Regions from separate parts of the Pseudoalteromonas sp. APC 3355 genome, predicted to be linked through region 2. Evidence: riboswitches for the same ligand, from Rfam matches in the RefSeq annotation. Region 2 holds a riboswitch; the other holds the start of a gene.

Region 1 (6,283 bases), on a different contig from region 2:
GTAAATCGAGTACTATATCAGCCTGATGAGCGAGCTTTTGTAAGTTAAGCGCAATGCGTTTACCCGTATTGAGTAAATAAGCAGGGCCGTTAAGTTTGCTGTCTACTTCGTCAATAAGTGCCTTTTTGAAGTTACTTTTTAATGTAGCGTCGTCATACTGAGTATGATTTTGTGCAAACTGTGTCACTAAATTTTTATTGTAGTGATACATGCGATTCCAATTAGTGCCCGTAATCGGATCGAACCTGCCAAGGGTAAACTCGCCAGATTTTTGATTACAACCAATCGGATTTGCATAAGGTACAAGGGTAATATCGCCACTAAGGTTAAGGTGTTTTAATTGCTCAAGCAGCTGAAAAATAACTGCGTTACCTTGCACTTCAGCGCCATGCATATTGGCCTGAATGTAAACACTTGGCCCTGTGCCATCGCCTTTTAAACGATACACAGGAATTGTAAGCGGTAAGCCGTTTGCAACTTCCCCTACTACAATGTTCTCTTGGCTAATGTGTGTTGTATTACTCATACTTGTTACCTTAAATAATGGCTGGCATTTTCGGCTTGGCGAACACAGGTAAGTGTACCGTTTTGCAAGGTGTACTCAGCAGCTAGCTCATGGCATAAAAAATACGGCATACTTTCGGTAAAGCCGTAAGCACCGCATTGGCTAAACACTAGCCAGTCGTGCTCATTTAAATCGCTTGGTAAGTTATGTTCACCCAAGCAATCAAGCGCTGTACAAAGTGGGCCATATAAAGTGACCGCTTGAGTTTTAGCACTGGATTCACGCAGTAATGCAGCAGGAAAGTCTTGGCTGGTAACAGCAGGGCGTAATAAGTGATTTATACCGCCGCTTAAAATTACTTGTTCTTGATTGTAGTTTTGTTTGCGCTCTACTACTGGGTTTGCGTAATGACCGCATTCGCCAACGGCATAGCGACCAAGTTCCATCCATAATTCTTCTACACCCGCATCATTTTTAATTTTAGCGAGCGCAGCAATTAAGTCATCCCAATCAAGTGTTGCTTCGTTTTGTGTATAAGGAATACCTAAGCCGCCGCCTAAATCGAGAATCTTAAGGCTAATATTTAAATCGCTGGCAAGTTGGCTAAGAGGTGCAATCATTTGTGACCACAAGTCGCTTAGTTTTTGCGTGCTAAGCATGTTGCCCCACTGAAAAATATGCAGGCCGTCAAATTTAAGCGCAGGGTAGTCAGCTACATTGAGTGCTTGCCACTCATCACAGCCCAAACCAAATGGCGTAAGGCTGTCGCCGCCCAGTGGGTTTTTTTCACCTTCAGGCCAACGTAATTGTACACGCAGTAATACTTGTAACTGCGTATTTTGTAATTGTGCTTGTTGGTTTAACCAACGTACTTGATTGAGGCTTTCGGCTACGAATATACGCACGCCGCGCTCAATAAAGTGTTTAATTTGTTTAGGGCTTTTTGCAGGCCCTGTGTTGAGCACGCGCTGCGAGCTAATACCTTGTGCTAGTACTTGCTCAAGCTCACCTTTACTTGCTACGTCAAAATTAAAGCCAGCACTGTCTAAGCTTTGAATAATTTTAGACAGTGGGTTTGCTTTTACCGCGTACCATAGTTTTACATCGGTTTGCGCAACTAAACGCGCAAGATGCGTGTTTAGTTGATCTAAATCGTAAACAAAAAAAGGTGTATCAAGTTGTTGTGTAATAGTATTTACAGCGGTTTTGATAGGCGTGCTCAAAAAGCTCATTATCGTAAAACCTCTTCAAGCAATAACGATGCATCGCTTTTCTCGTCGCGGTATTTAACTATTAACGCACACGACATGCTTAGGCCTTGCTCGCGCGCCCATTCGTTTGACGCAGGGCGAGAGCCTGGTATTACAATCGCGTACTCTGGGATTGGCTCGCCTTTATCAAGTTGGCGCTCGTTTACGCAGTCGTATACTGGAATAGTTGCTGATAAACGCACGCCAGGGGCAAGTACTGCGCCTTTTTTAATGACTACGCCTTCAACAATAATACAGCCTGCACCAATAAAGGCGTCGTCTTCTACAACTACTGGGCTTGCACCGATTGGCTCAAGTACACCACCAAGCTGAACTGCAGCACTTAAATGTACGTTTTTACCTACTTGTGCACAAGAACCCACTAATGCGTGGCTATCTACCATTGTGCCTTCGTCGATATATGCACCAATGTTTACATACGCTGGTGGCATAATAATCGTGCCTTTAGCAACATAAGCACCACGGCGAACACTTGAGCCACCTGGTACCATACGAACGCCATCATCAGTACTAAATTCTTGCGGAGCTAAGTTATGTTTATCAACAAAGCCGCCTGCAAACTCAGTATTAGTGCCATTTTTAAAGGCTTCTAAAATGCCTTGCTTTACTTCTACGTTAGCTTGCCATTGGCCGCTTTCGTTTTGTGATGCTGCGCGTACTGCGCCCGATTCTAAATTATTTAATAGTTCTAACCAGCTCATTATAAAAACCTGTATTTAATGCCAAGATAAAATGGTGTTGTTTGCAGTTGTAATGCAATCGGTTTGAGTTAACTCAAGATGTGTTAAAGGTGGACGAAGTTGCGGGCTGCTTAAGCGGCCTTGCAAATGCATCAGTACCTTTACGGGAATAGGGTTTGCGACAGCAAATAGACTATTAATAGCGCTTGACCACTGGGCAAATAAGTTAGGGTGTTGACCACTTAAACTGCGCTTAACAAACTCGTGAGTTTGTTCAGGCCATGCGTTTGCAGCTACCGACACCAAACCTTTTGCGCCAGCTTGAGCAAAATAAGGCATTAGCGCATCGTCGCCACTAAAAATAGCTAAATTAGGCGCCGCTTGGCGGTAAGCTTCAAACTGAGCAATACTGCCGCTCGCTTCTTTTAACGCCCATAAATTTTTATTGTTTTGTAAGTTTTGAATTGTTGCCGCTGGGATGCTAACAGCGCTTCGACCCGGTACGTTATAAAGCATACATGGGTGAGCGCTTGCATTTAGTAGGCTTTCAAACCAATGAGTTTGACCTATAGCACCAGGCTTTGCATAAAGCGGTGAGCCAAGTAAAAAGCTATGAATTGGTAGTGTATTACAGTAGTTAACCCACTCAATTTGTTGCTTTAAGTTACTACCGCCCACAGCAACCATGAGTGGTACTGTTGGTTTTAGCTGGCATACGTGTTCAACAATGGCTTGTTGCTCTTTTAGCGTTAGTGCTAAACCTTCGCCCGTACTGCCAAGTAGCAAAATACCGTTATGTGCCGCTTCTTGATCGCTAACCAGCTTAGTTAACGTGTTGTAGTCAACATCGCCGTGTTGATCAAATGGCGTAACGAGCGCGGTCCACAGTGAGTAGTCGTTTAAATTGAAGTTGTTGATCATCTCTCACGAACTTATAATTTGTACCAACTTTATTAAAAACGTGATCATTTTAGCGATAACTAATTTAATGCAATTGGTATTATTCGAAGAGTTAAAAAGCTTTATGGAAGGAGCCGCATTAACGTCGTTCGAACTAATAATTCGAAGAGCGAATGGGCTTAAAATAATAGGGCGCACGGCCTTAATATTTAAGACCAGAAGCTCTCCACCAAACTAACAAGCTGCTTTTTATAAGCAGCTATTGGTGACAGTCGCTAGGGTTCAACCTAGTCGCCCGAAATAAACACCTCGCAAAAGTGGTTACTTCTCGGCGTTAATTCCCCTCACGTATGCTTATTGGAGTTTGCGCTCCTAACATACGCTACCTGAATAACGCACCTCTTCTAGCCCTTTGCACCTGTTTGTAGAGTAAAACTTACAAACCTGTGCAATTTAAATAGGGTAATTACGGCGATTAAAGCATTTTAGCCGTCTAGGTGTCAAGCGACTAAATACAGATTAATTCATCGAAAAGAGGGGTGGTTACGTATTAGGTGCTTTTCTCGTACACTAGCAATATAAGTAGTGAGGTATTTAATTAGTATGGAAAAATTTAGCGATATTTATAAGCGAGCGGTAGAGCGAAAAGGCTCTGAAAAAATGCTTAAGTTATTACTTGCAAAACCGCTATCTAAAAAACAACTAAGCACGTTAAGTGACGACGATTGGCTTGAAGAATTTACTCGAAAAGTATTTCAAAGCGGCTTTTATTGGTCAGTCATAAATAATAAGTGGCCGGGCTTTAGAGAGGTTTTTTGGGATTTTAGCGTTGATAAGTTATTAATGATGCCACCTGATATGCTGGAACAAAAAGCAACGGATGAGCGCATTGTTCGTAACTATAAAAAAGTAAAAACAATTACCGAAAATGCTTACATGATCCACGAAATAGCAGGGGAACATGGCAGTTTTAGTCAGTTTATCGCTAATTGGCCAACAGACGATATTATTGGTTTGTGGGCGTATTTAAAAAAACATGGTTCGCGTTTAGGCGGAAATACAGGGCCTTACGCGTTGCGAGCACTTGGTAAAGATACATTTTTACTATCACGCGATGTAGAGAATTATTTGCGTGCCCATAAAATTATAGACGGCGGCTTACAAACTAAAAAGTCACTAAATGCAGCCCAAGCTTTTTTTAACGAAATGCAAAAGCAAAGCGGCTTAAGTATGCAAGAGTTAAGCTTAATTGTTGCTTATGGCGTAGGTGACAACCGTGTTGGTATAAGTCAGCAACAATAGGAATTACCATGAAATTAGTGCCAAGATACACAGATGTTGCGGAAAACTTCGCGATAGAAGATTTTCCTGCAAGTGTCGCCTCTCCTCAGTTATTGCTGTGGAACGAGAGTTTAGCAAAACAATTTAATATTAACGTTGCGGCTGATTTGCGTGCCAGCACTTTTAGCGGTAACGAAAAACAGGCGATTCCTGCAGTAGCACTTGGTTACTCTGGGCACCAATTTGGACATTTTTCACCACGCTTAGGCGATGGACGAGCGCACTTACTGGGCGCTATTAGTGATGATGAAAACCAGTTATGGGATATTCAATTAAAAGGCTCTGGTGCTACTCCTTACTCAAGAGGTGGGGATGGACGTTGCGCACTTGGCCCTGCTATTCGTGAATACGTAATGAGCGAGGCAATGCATGCACTGGGAGTTAAAACCACACGCTGCTTAGCGGTTGTTGGTAGTGGTGAAACGGTTTATCGTAATCCGCCACAAGCTGGGGCTATCGTTACGCGTGTAGCAACTAGCCATATTCGTGTTGGCTCGTTTCAATATTTAGCGACGCAAGGCGATGTTGAAGGGCTTAAAAATTTAGCCGATTTAGCTATAGAGCGTCACTACCCAGAAATAACCGATACAGGTTCGCAGCGATATTTAGCATTTTTAGGCGCTGTGATTAAAAACCAAGTTAAGCTAGTTGTGAGCTGGATGCGTGTTGGCTTTATTCACGGAGTAATGAATACAGATAATACGCTAGTTAGCGGAGAGACCATTGATTACGGCCCGTGTGCCATGATGAATAGCTTTGATTTTGATACCGTATTTAGCTCTATAGACAAACAAGGCCGCTATGCATTCGGTAATCAACCTAATATAGCTAACTGGAACTGCGCACGCTTAGCTGAGAGCTTAATACCGCTTATTAGCGATGATGACGAGCAAGCGGTTTCATTAATGACGCCATTTATTAATCGTTTTGCTGAGCAGTTTAATACTGAGTTTACGGCTATGTGGGCACAAAAACTGGGTTTAAATGAATCTAGCGATAGTAGTGGCGAGTTAATAGCAGAGTTGTTAACGCTATTAAAAGATAATCAGCTCGATTACACCAATACCTTTGATGCGCTTACTGAATCCTTAAAAGGAGAAAAAAGCGTACCTGAGTCGCTAATTGAATGGAGAGCTAGGTGGGTAAGTTTAACTGACGATAATAGTTATGAAGTAATGAGAGCGGCAAATCCTCGTGTTATACCGCGTAATCATGTGATCGAAGAAATAATTGCACAATATAACGCTACAGGATCTAGCGAGTTACTACAGCGCTTTATAAAAATAGCTGGGAATCCATATTCTAACAGTGAAGAGTTATCAGAGTTTTGCTCTCCACCGACGAATGATAATGACTACCAGACTTTTTGTGGTACTTAATACTTAACTTTAAATATAACCACATGATTAAAAAGAGTCATTTTTTAATCAAACATGCGCATATACCTAGGGGAATGCTAATTCTGGTGGTATTATGCGCACAATTAAAACTAAGCAATATTTCTTTGCATTTATAAGTGCATTCAATTTAATTGCTCTTACATTCCTTGCTAAGTACTAATTTACAAAAACCTACTATATTTATTT
Region 2 (6,283 bases):
CGTTTTCGTTGTGCGTATAAAGCTTCATTATTTTACGCACCCGATCATCCATAATGCGGCTGTAGCGTCGTAAGTCGTCAAAGTCTTCTATTTCGCCAGCGTTATCTAGGCGGTTACCTAAACGAGCCAGGTCCTCTACTAATACGCTAATTTCTTGTGCTAAACCTAAATGCTCTTCTTGCAGTAAAAAAGTAGCAAAATCGGCAATGGCACGATTTATTTCAAGTTGAGAGGATTTAGCCAGTGGAATTAAAATATCTTGGTTTAACAAACGATTTGTTTCTTTATAAATGCGTTCGTTTGACCACGTAGGCTGCTTTTGCTTAATCGCGTTTTGTACGTCTTTTAGGCTAAAGTCAGCCATTTTAAAACGTTTAAATAATAGCTCTAATACACCCCAATGTTCGGTTATGGTGTTTAGCAGCTTTTTAGCTGGGATCATAAGGGGTTACAACATCCTAGTATTTTATTATTGAGTTCTTTTAGAAGACTCATTATTACGTATTTTTAATTAACCTTGTCTGTATATAGTATTCGTTTTTAAGACCATTTAATAATAGTTTTTGCATAGAGGCAGTGCTAAAATTCGCGCCGAAAATAGGCACATGAAATGGAATGTTATTTGTGTGTTCTTTAAAACTATATCAAAGGTTGTTTAACTACCATGGTTTCCTCGATTATTCTAACCCTGATAGCGATTGCATTTTTACTGATCGTTATAGAAGATATAATCCATGTAAATAAAGCTAAAACCACGCTGTTTTTTGGTACGCTTTGCTGGATTCTTCTTTTTATATACCCCCTACACGGGCAAAGCCCCGATACGATTCAGCATCTTTTAAACGAAAATATTTTAGAAATTGCCTCATTATGGCTATTTTTAATGGCTGCAATGACCTTTGTCGCGTATTTAAATTCAAAGGGGTTTATAGAAAATATTGTGCACCGTGTTATGCCAAAAAGTATTAGCGAAAAAAAGCTCATGTTTTTGGTGGGTGGTTTTGCGTTTTTGTTTTCGTCGATTTCAGATAACGTAACAGCGACGCTTATATCGCTTGCGGTTGTTATGTCGTTAAAGCTTGAACCTAAAAAGCTCGTTAAATACGCCACGCTTATTGTGTTTGGAGTGAACTCAGGTGGGGTATCGCTAATAACAGGTGATGTAACCACACTAATGATATTTTTAGATGGCAAAGTAACCATTGCTCATTTATTACTACTTATAGCGCCAGCACTTGCAAGCGTTATGCTGCTTGCTGCGTTACTGTCTATTGGTATGAAAGGGCGTGTTGAGTTTGCTAGTGCAGGTAAAACCCGCATTGAAAAAACCGACATAACCATTGCTGTTATATTTTTATCTACCGTAGTGAGCACACTTACGTTGAGTGTAATTTACAGCGTACCGCCTTTATTAACCTTTTTGTTTGGCTTATCAGTGATGTTTTTAGTGGCGCAATTTTTAATGCGCAAAAAAGACATAAACAAAGACATAATCGATTTTGTTCGCGATATAGAATACGACACATTATTGTTTTTTGTAGGTGTACTTTTACTTGTAGGCGCACTTAAAGAAATTGGTATGTTGAGTAAATTTACCGACCTATACACGGTAATGGCACCAGAATACGCAAACTACTTAATGGGCATATTATCAGCAGGGGTCGATAACGTACCGCTTACCGCTGCATTATTAAAAGCCAATATAGTAATGAGCCAACAACACTGGTTGTCGTTTACGTATGCAACGGGCGTGGGCGGTTCAATGCTTATTATTGGTTCGGCTGCGGGCATTATTGCCATGAGTAAAGTTAAAGCGCTTACCTTTATGAGCTACTTGCGTTTATCGCTGCATTTATTAATTTGTTACACGGTTGGATATGCGGGCTCGTATTACATGGGCAGTTTTATTTAACTCATAAATTATTAAATGCTTGACAGCTAGACGTCTAAACGATAACTTTCAAAGCCCCGCTACTTAGTGGGGTTTTGTTTTATTAGCCACTGGTTAATAAAGCATTCAGAAGAGGTGCGATACTTAGGTACTTAATGTTAGGCGACGAAAGCCGATGATCATTAAGGAGGGAAGTACTCGCCGAGGAAAATAATGGTACGTCGTCATTGTTTTTCGGTTTATGGGGCTGAATCCTCAAAACTGTCACCAATATAGGTGGAGAGCTTCTGGCAGTGGACTTATCTTCAAGCATTCCTTTGCCAAGTTCTTCTTGTTTTATTGCGGTTTGGATACCGCGAAAGGAGACTAAATGACTACCCAATCAGTGCCACAAACAGTATCAGGCGCAAAATCAGATTACATCGTTGCCAAATTTGGCGGAACCAGTGTTGCAAATTTTGAAGCGATGAGTCGCTGTAGCGAAATTATTGTTGCAGATAAAAGCGTACGTATTGTTGCCGTGAGCGCCAGTGCCGGCGTAACTAATCACTTAGTTGCACTGTGTAAATCAAGCATTACTCCTAGTGAGCGCCAAGAACACATAAACGGCGTGCTTGCTATTCAACAAACTATTTTAGATGAATTATCGCTAGATGCCGATTTAGCGGTTGGCTTTAACGAAACCCTAAAAGCATTTCAAACATTGGCTCAAGAGCCACTAACAACCGATCAGCAACACGACGAGCTACTTAGCTTTGGTGAGCGTTTATCGTCGTATTTGTTTGCTCAAGTGCTGCGTTTACAAGGTTTAAACGCCGATCGCTTTGATGTGCGCAAGGTACTTAAAACCGACAGCCAATTTGGTAAAGCAACGCCCAATGTTGCAGCCACAGCGCAAGCTGCTAAAGAGCATTTAATTCCGTTATTAGACGCTCAAGTAATTGTAACTCAGGGATTTATTGGTAGTGACGAATACGGTCACACCACAACGCTAGGACGTGGTGGTTCTGACTACAGCGCTGCATTACTAGCTGAAGCGATTAACGCTAAAAGTGTGCATATTTGGACCGACGTAGTGGGCATTTTTAGCACCGACCCGCGTTTGTGCGCAAAAGCGACGCCTATTGCACGCTTAAGCTTTGACGAAGCCGCTGAAATGGCAACCTTTGGTGCAAAAGTATTGCACCCAGCGACTATTTTACCAGCAAGCCGTAGCCACATTAACGTGTTTGTAGGTTCTAGCCGAGAGCCTGAGCGTGGCGGTACGTGGATTGAGCGCGAAAAATCGCAGCAACCAGGTATACGCGCAGTAACGCAACGTAAAAACCAAATATTGCTTACGCTTAAAAGCCCAGAAATGCTACTAGCAAGCGGCTTTTTAGCACGCGTATTTACACTATTAAGTGAATACAATATATCGGTAGATTTGGTAACCACATCAGAAATAAGCGTAGCTATAACCCTTGATAACGCGCAAAACGCCTCGCGCCCAGAGCTTGATCAAGAATGCCTAGATAAGCTTGCAGAGTTTTGCCATGTTTCGGTAGAAAACAATTTAACACTGGTAGCACTTATTGGCTCTGAGATTCAATTACGCCAACACGAAATGAACTTAATGAGTGTGCTAAAAGACTTTAACATTCGATTAATTTGTCACGGTGCTAGTAAGCACAACCTGTGCTTTTTAGTAGAGCAAACTGAGTCAGATAACGTAGTACAGTCTATTCATAGTCGTTTATTAGAAAATGATTTTGCTGCGTAAATAACCGTTATTCAGGAAAATCACCTAGTAAAATCACTTAACAAAATTGATTAATAAAGTCATTTAATAAAAAGCATCGCCAGTCGATGCTTTTTTTATGCACCACACTCACATCAAAACAAACATTACTGTCATTGCTATAAGCTACAGTAACGCGATTACTGCAAGCACTCAGCTTTGCACTATGTAATTCGTCAAACACATTGGGGCTAAGTAATTTTGCAATAGGGCGGCTGGTGGCTTTAGCAACTGACTCTTTTAATGTCCAAATTCTAAAAAACGTATCTGCTTGGGCTTGGGTATTAGTAGGCTCGGTGATAAGTGTAATTTCATCATTATGATAAAAATGCTTAGCAAGCTTTTCAAACGGGCGCTTTAGGCTTACTTTTTCAATATCAAAACCAAACTCACTTTTATCAAAATTTAGCGCGACCCCAACTAAACCATGCGAGTGCGAAATACAGGTATTAATAACATCATCACTTACGTGTATTTGCAGCTTTGAGCTTGCCTCGTCAAATTCTGTACTCATTTTATTAAGGGCTACGTGCGCATGTTGCGGCTGCGCTACTTTAATAAGGTGTTTTAACAATAACCGCGTAGCTAAATACTCTTGCTTAGCTTGTGGGCTTTTACGGCGGTTTATAATAGTTAATTCAAATGGGCTTAAGCAATCGGGCAAATTAAAGTCACTAAGCTCAAGTGTTTTAGCATTAAATAATAAAATACTGTTACTCGCAAAAGACAAATTTGCCAATTGAGTTGAAGTAATACTCAAGGCGTTTTTAAAATAGTGTTCAGTCATAAAAGCCCTAAAGCAAAAGAAGTCGCTGATATTGTGAGCGGTTAACGCCACTAATAAAGGCTGGGTACAATTTTATTACTCAGCTGGCATGAAATATGGTTTAATTCACAATAACCAAAATAATAACAGATTTGTAGATGTATGGCACAAGTGCGTGATGGGTTTCAAAGCCGACTTGGTTTTGTTTTAGCCGCTGCTGGCGCAGCAGTGGGTTTGGGTAATATTTGGGGTTTTCCTACGCAAGCGGCCAACCATGGCGGCGGTGCTTTTTTACTGGTTTATTTTATTGTTATATTTTTACTTGCGCTACCTGCGCTGTATACCGAACTTTATTTAGGTCACAAAGCACAAGCTAACCCGGTAAAAGCATTGGGCGATGCATGGCAAAACACTAGCCGTAAAGTAGGTGCAGCAGCCGGTTACATAGGCCTTGCGGGCGCAGTTGTTATGCTAAGTTTTTATTCAATAGTGGCAGGGTGGATGCTCTCGTACGCTATTGAACCCATAACAACTTTTTTAGGTTTCACAGGCGCAAGCGAATTTCTACATAGCGACTCAGTGCTGCGTAATTTTGTATTTACGCCGCTTATGCTTATTTTAACTGCCAGTATTATTTTAAAAGGTGTTAAATCAGGAATCGAAACCTGGTCGCGCCGTTTAATGCCACTGCTACTCGTCTTGCTTGTTGGTTTAATTGCCTACATTGCAACACTAGATGGCGCAAGCGAAGGCTTTGCCGCGTATTTAATTCCTGATTTTAGCCAAATACTCGACCCTAACTTAATTATTGCCGCAATGGGGCAAGCGTTCTTTTCGCTCTCACTAGGTGTGGGCTGTATGATGATTTACGGCTCGTATTTACAACCAGATGCTAATTTACCAAAGCTCACAGCAGGTGTTGCACTACTTGATACTGGCGTTGCTTTTTTAGCTGGGTTACTTATTATTCCTGCTATTTATGTGGCGCAGCACAACGGTGTTGAAGTATTTAGTGGTGGTAAACTGATTGGCGAAGGGCAGCTAATTTTTGCTATTTTACCTGAGCTATTTAGCACCATGGGCGAAATTGGCTTATTAGTTGGTTTACTGTTTTTTGTATTAATGTCTATCGCATCGGTTACGTCAACTATATCGACAACTGAGATTCCGGTGGCGTTTTTAGTCGAAAACCACAACGTTAGCCGCACCAAAGCAACGTGGGCGGTAAGCGCCGTTGTACTTGTGTGTGCAAGCGCAATTATACTAAATTTTGATTGGTTATTTGGCTTAGTTATTATGCTATTTACTCAATACCAATTACCGCTTATGGGTTTATTTTACTTTATTACAGTAGGGTGGATGTGGCAGCGTGGTAATAAATTACACCAAGCAACAACAGGCGTACATTACTGGTTTGCTCAGTATATTCGTTTTGTTTGCCCAATATTAATGACCTTGGTATTTGCAAACGTTGCGTTTGGCTAAGCTCTATTTAAAGTAAATTTTTAAACAAAAAGCGAATAGGGCTCACCTTATTCGCTTTTTTGTGCCTATTATTTAGGTAAAGCTAAGGTATTTATAAAACCTCATTAGTTAGAGGCCTACCTTCACTTACTTCAAGCGCGTTAAATACGGTTGTGTTTGCTATTTCGGTAAGTGCTTCTTGCGTAAAAAATCCCTGATGCCCCGTTACTAATACGTTTTTAAAGCTCACTAAGCGCGAGAATATATCGTCTTGGTTTATTTCGTCGCTGTGGTTTTTAAAAAAAAGCTCCGATTCTTGCTCGTAAACGTCGAGTCCCAGGTAACCTAGCTTTTTAGTTTTAAGCGCGCTAATACACGCGTT

What was found. A riboswitch is a leader RNA that binds a small molecule or an ion and turns the genes downstream of it on or off. The one in region 2 is predicted to bind lysine.
Region 1: it holds a riboswitch for lysine, as region 2 does, so the genes downstream of both, dapA (4-hydroxy-tetrahydrodipicolinate synthase) here and lysC (lysine-sensitive aspartokinase 3) in region 2, are expected to answer to the same signal.

Annotation. Positions count from the first base shown of each region.
Region 1 covers NZ_JASDDB010000010.1:106,469-112,751, reverse strand. The annotation lists gene QMA08_RS14190 (succinylglutamate desuccinylase/aspartoacylase family protein) at 1-526, opposite strand, end outside; gene QMA08_RS14185 (PLP-dependent decarboxylase) at 532-1,737, opposite strand; gene QMA08_RS14180 (2,3,4,5-tetrahydropyridine-2,6-dicarboxylate N-succinyltransferase) at 1,737-2,477, opposite strand; gene dapA (4-hydroxy-tetrahydrodipicolinate synthase) at 2,493-3,377, opposite strand; lysine riboswitch at 3,568-3,768, opposite strand; gene QMA08_RS14170 (DNA-3-methyladenine glycosylase I) at 3,960-4,658, shown strand; gene QMA08_RS14165 (protein adenylyltransferase SelO family protein) at 4,667-6,076, shown strand.
Region 2 covers NZ_JASDDB010000015.1:2,669-8,951, reverse strand. The annotation lists gene QMA08_RS16965 (hypothetical protein) at 1-442, opposite strand, end outside; gene nhaD (sodium:proton antiporter NhaD) at 665-1,912, shown strand; lysine riboswitch at 2,014-2,186, shown strand; gene lysC (lysine-sensitive aspartokinase 3) at 2,262-3,653, shown strand; gene QMA08_RS16950 (4'-phosphopantetheinyl transferase superfamily protein) at 3,691-4,458, opposite strand; gene QMA08_RS16945 (sodium-dependent transporter) at 4,600-5,922, shown strand; gene QMA08_RS16940 (2-hydroxyacid dehydrogenase) at 6,014-6,283, opposite strand, start outside.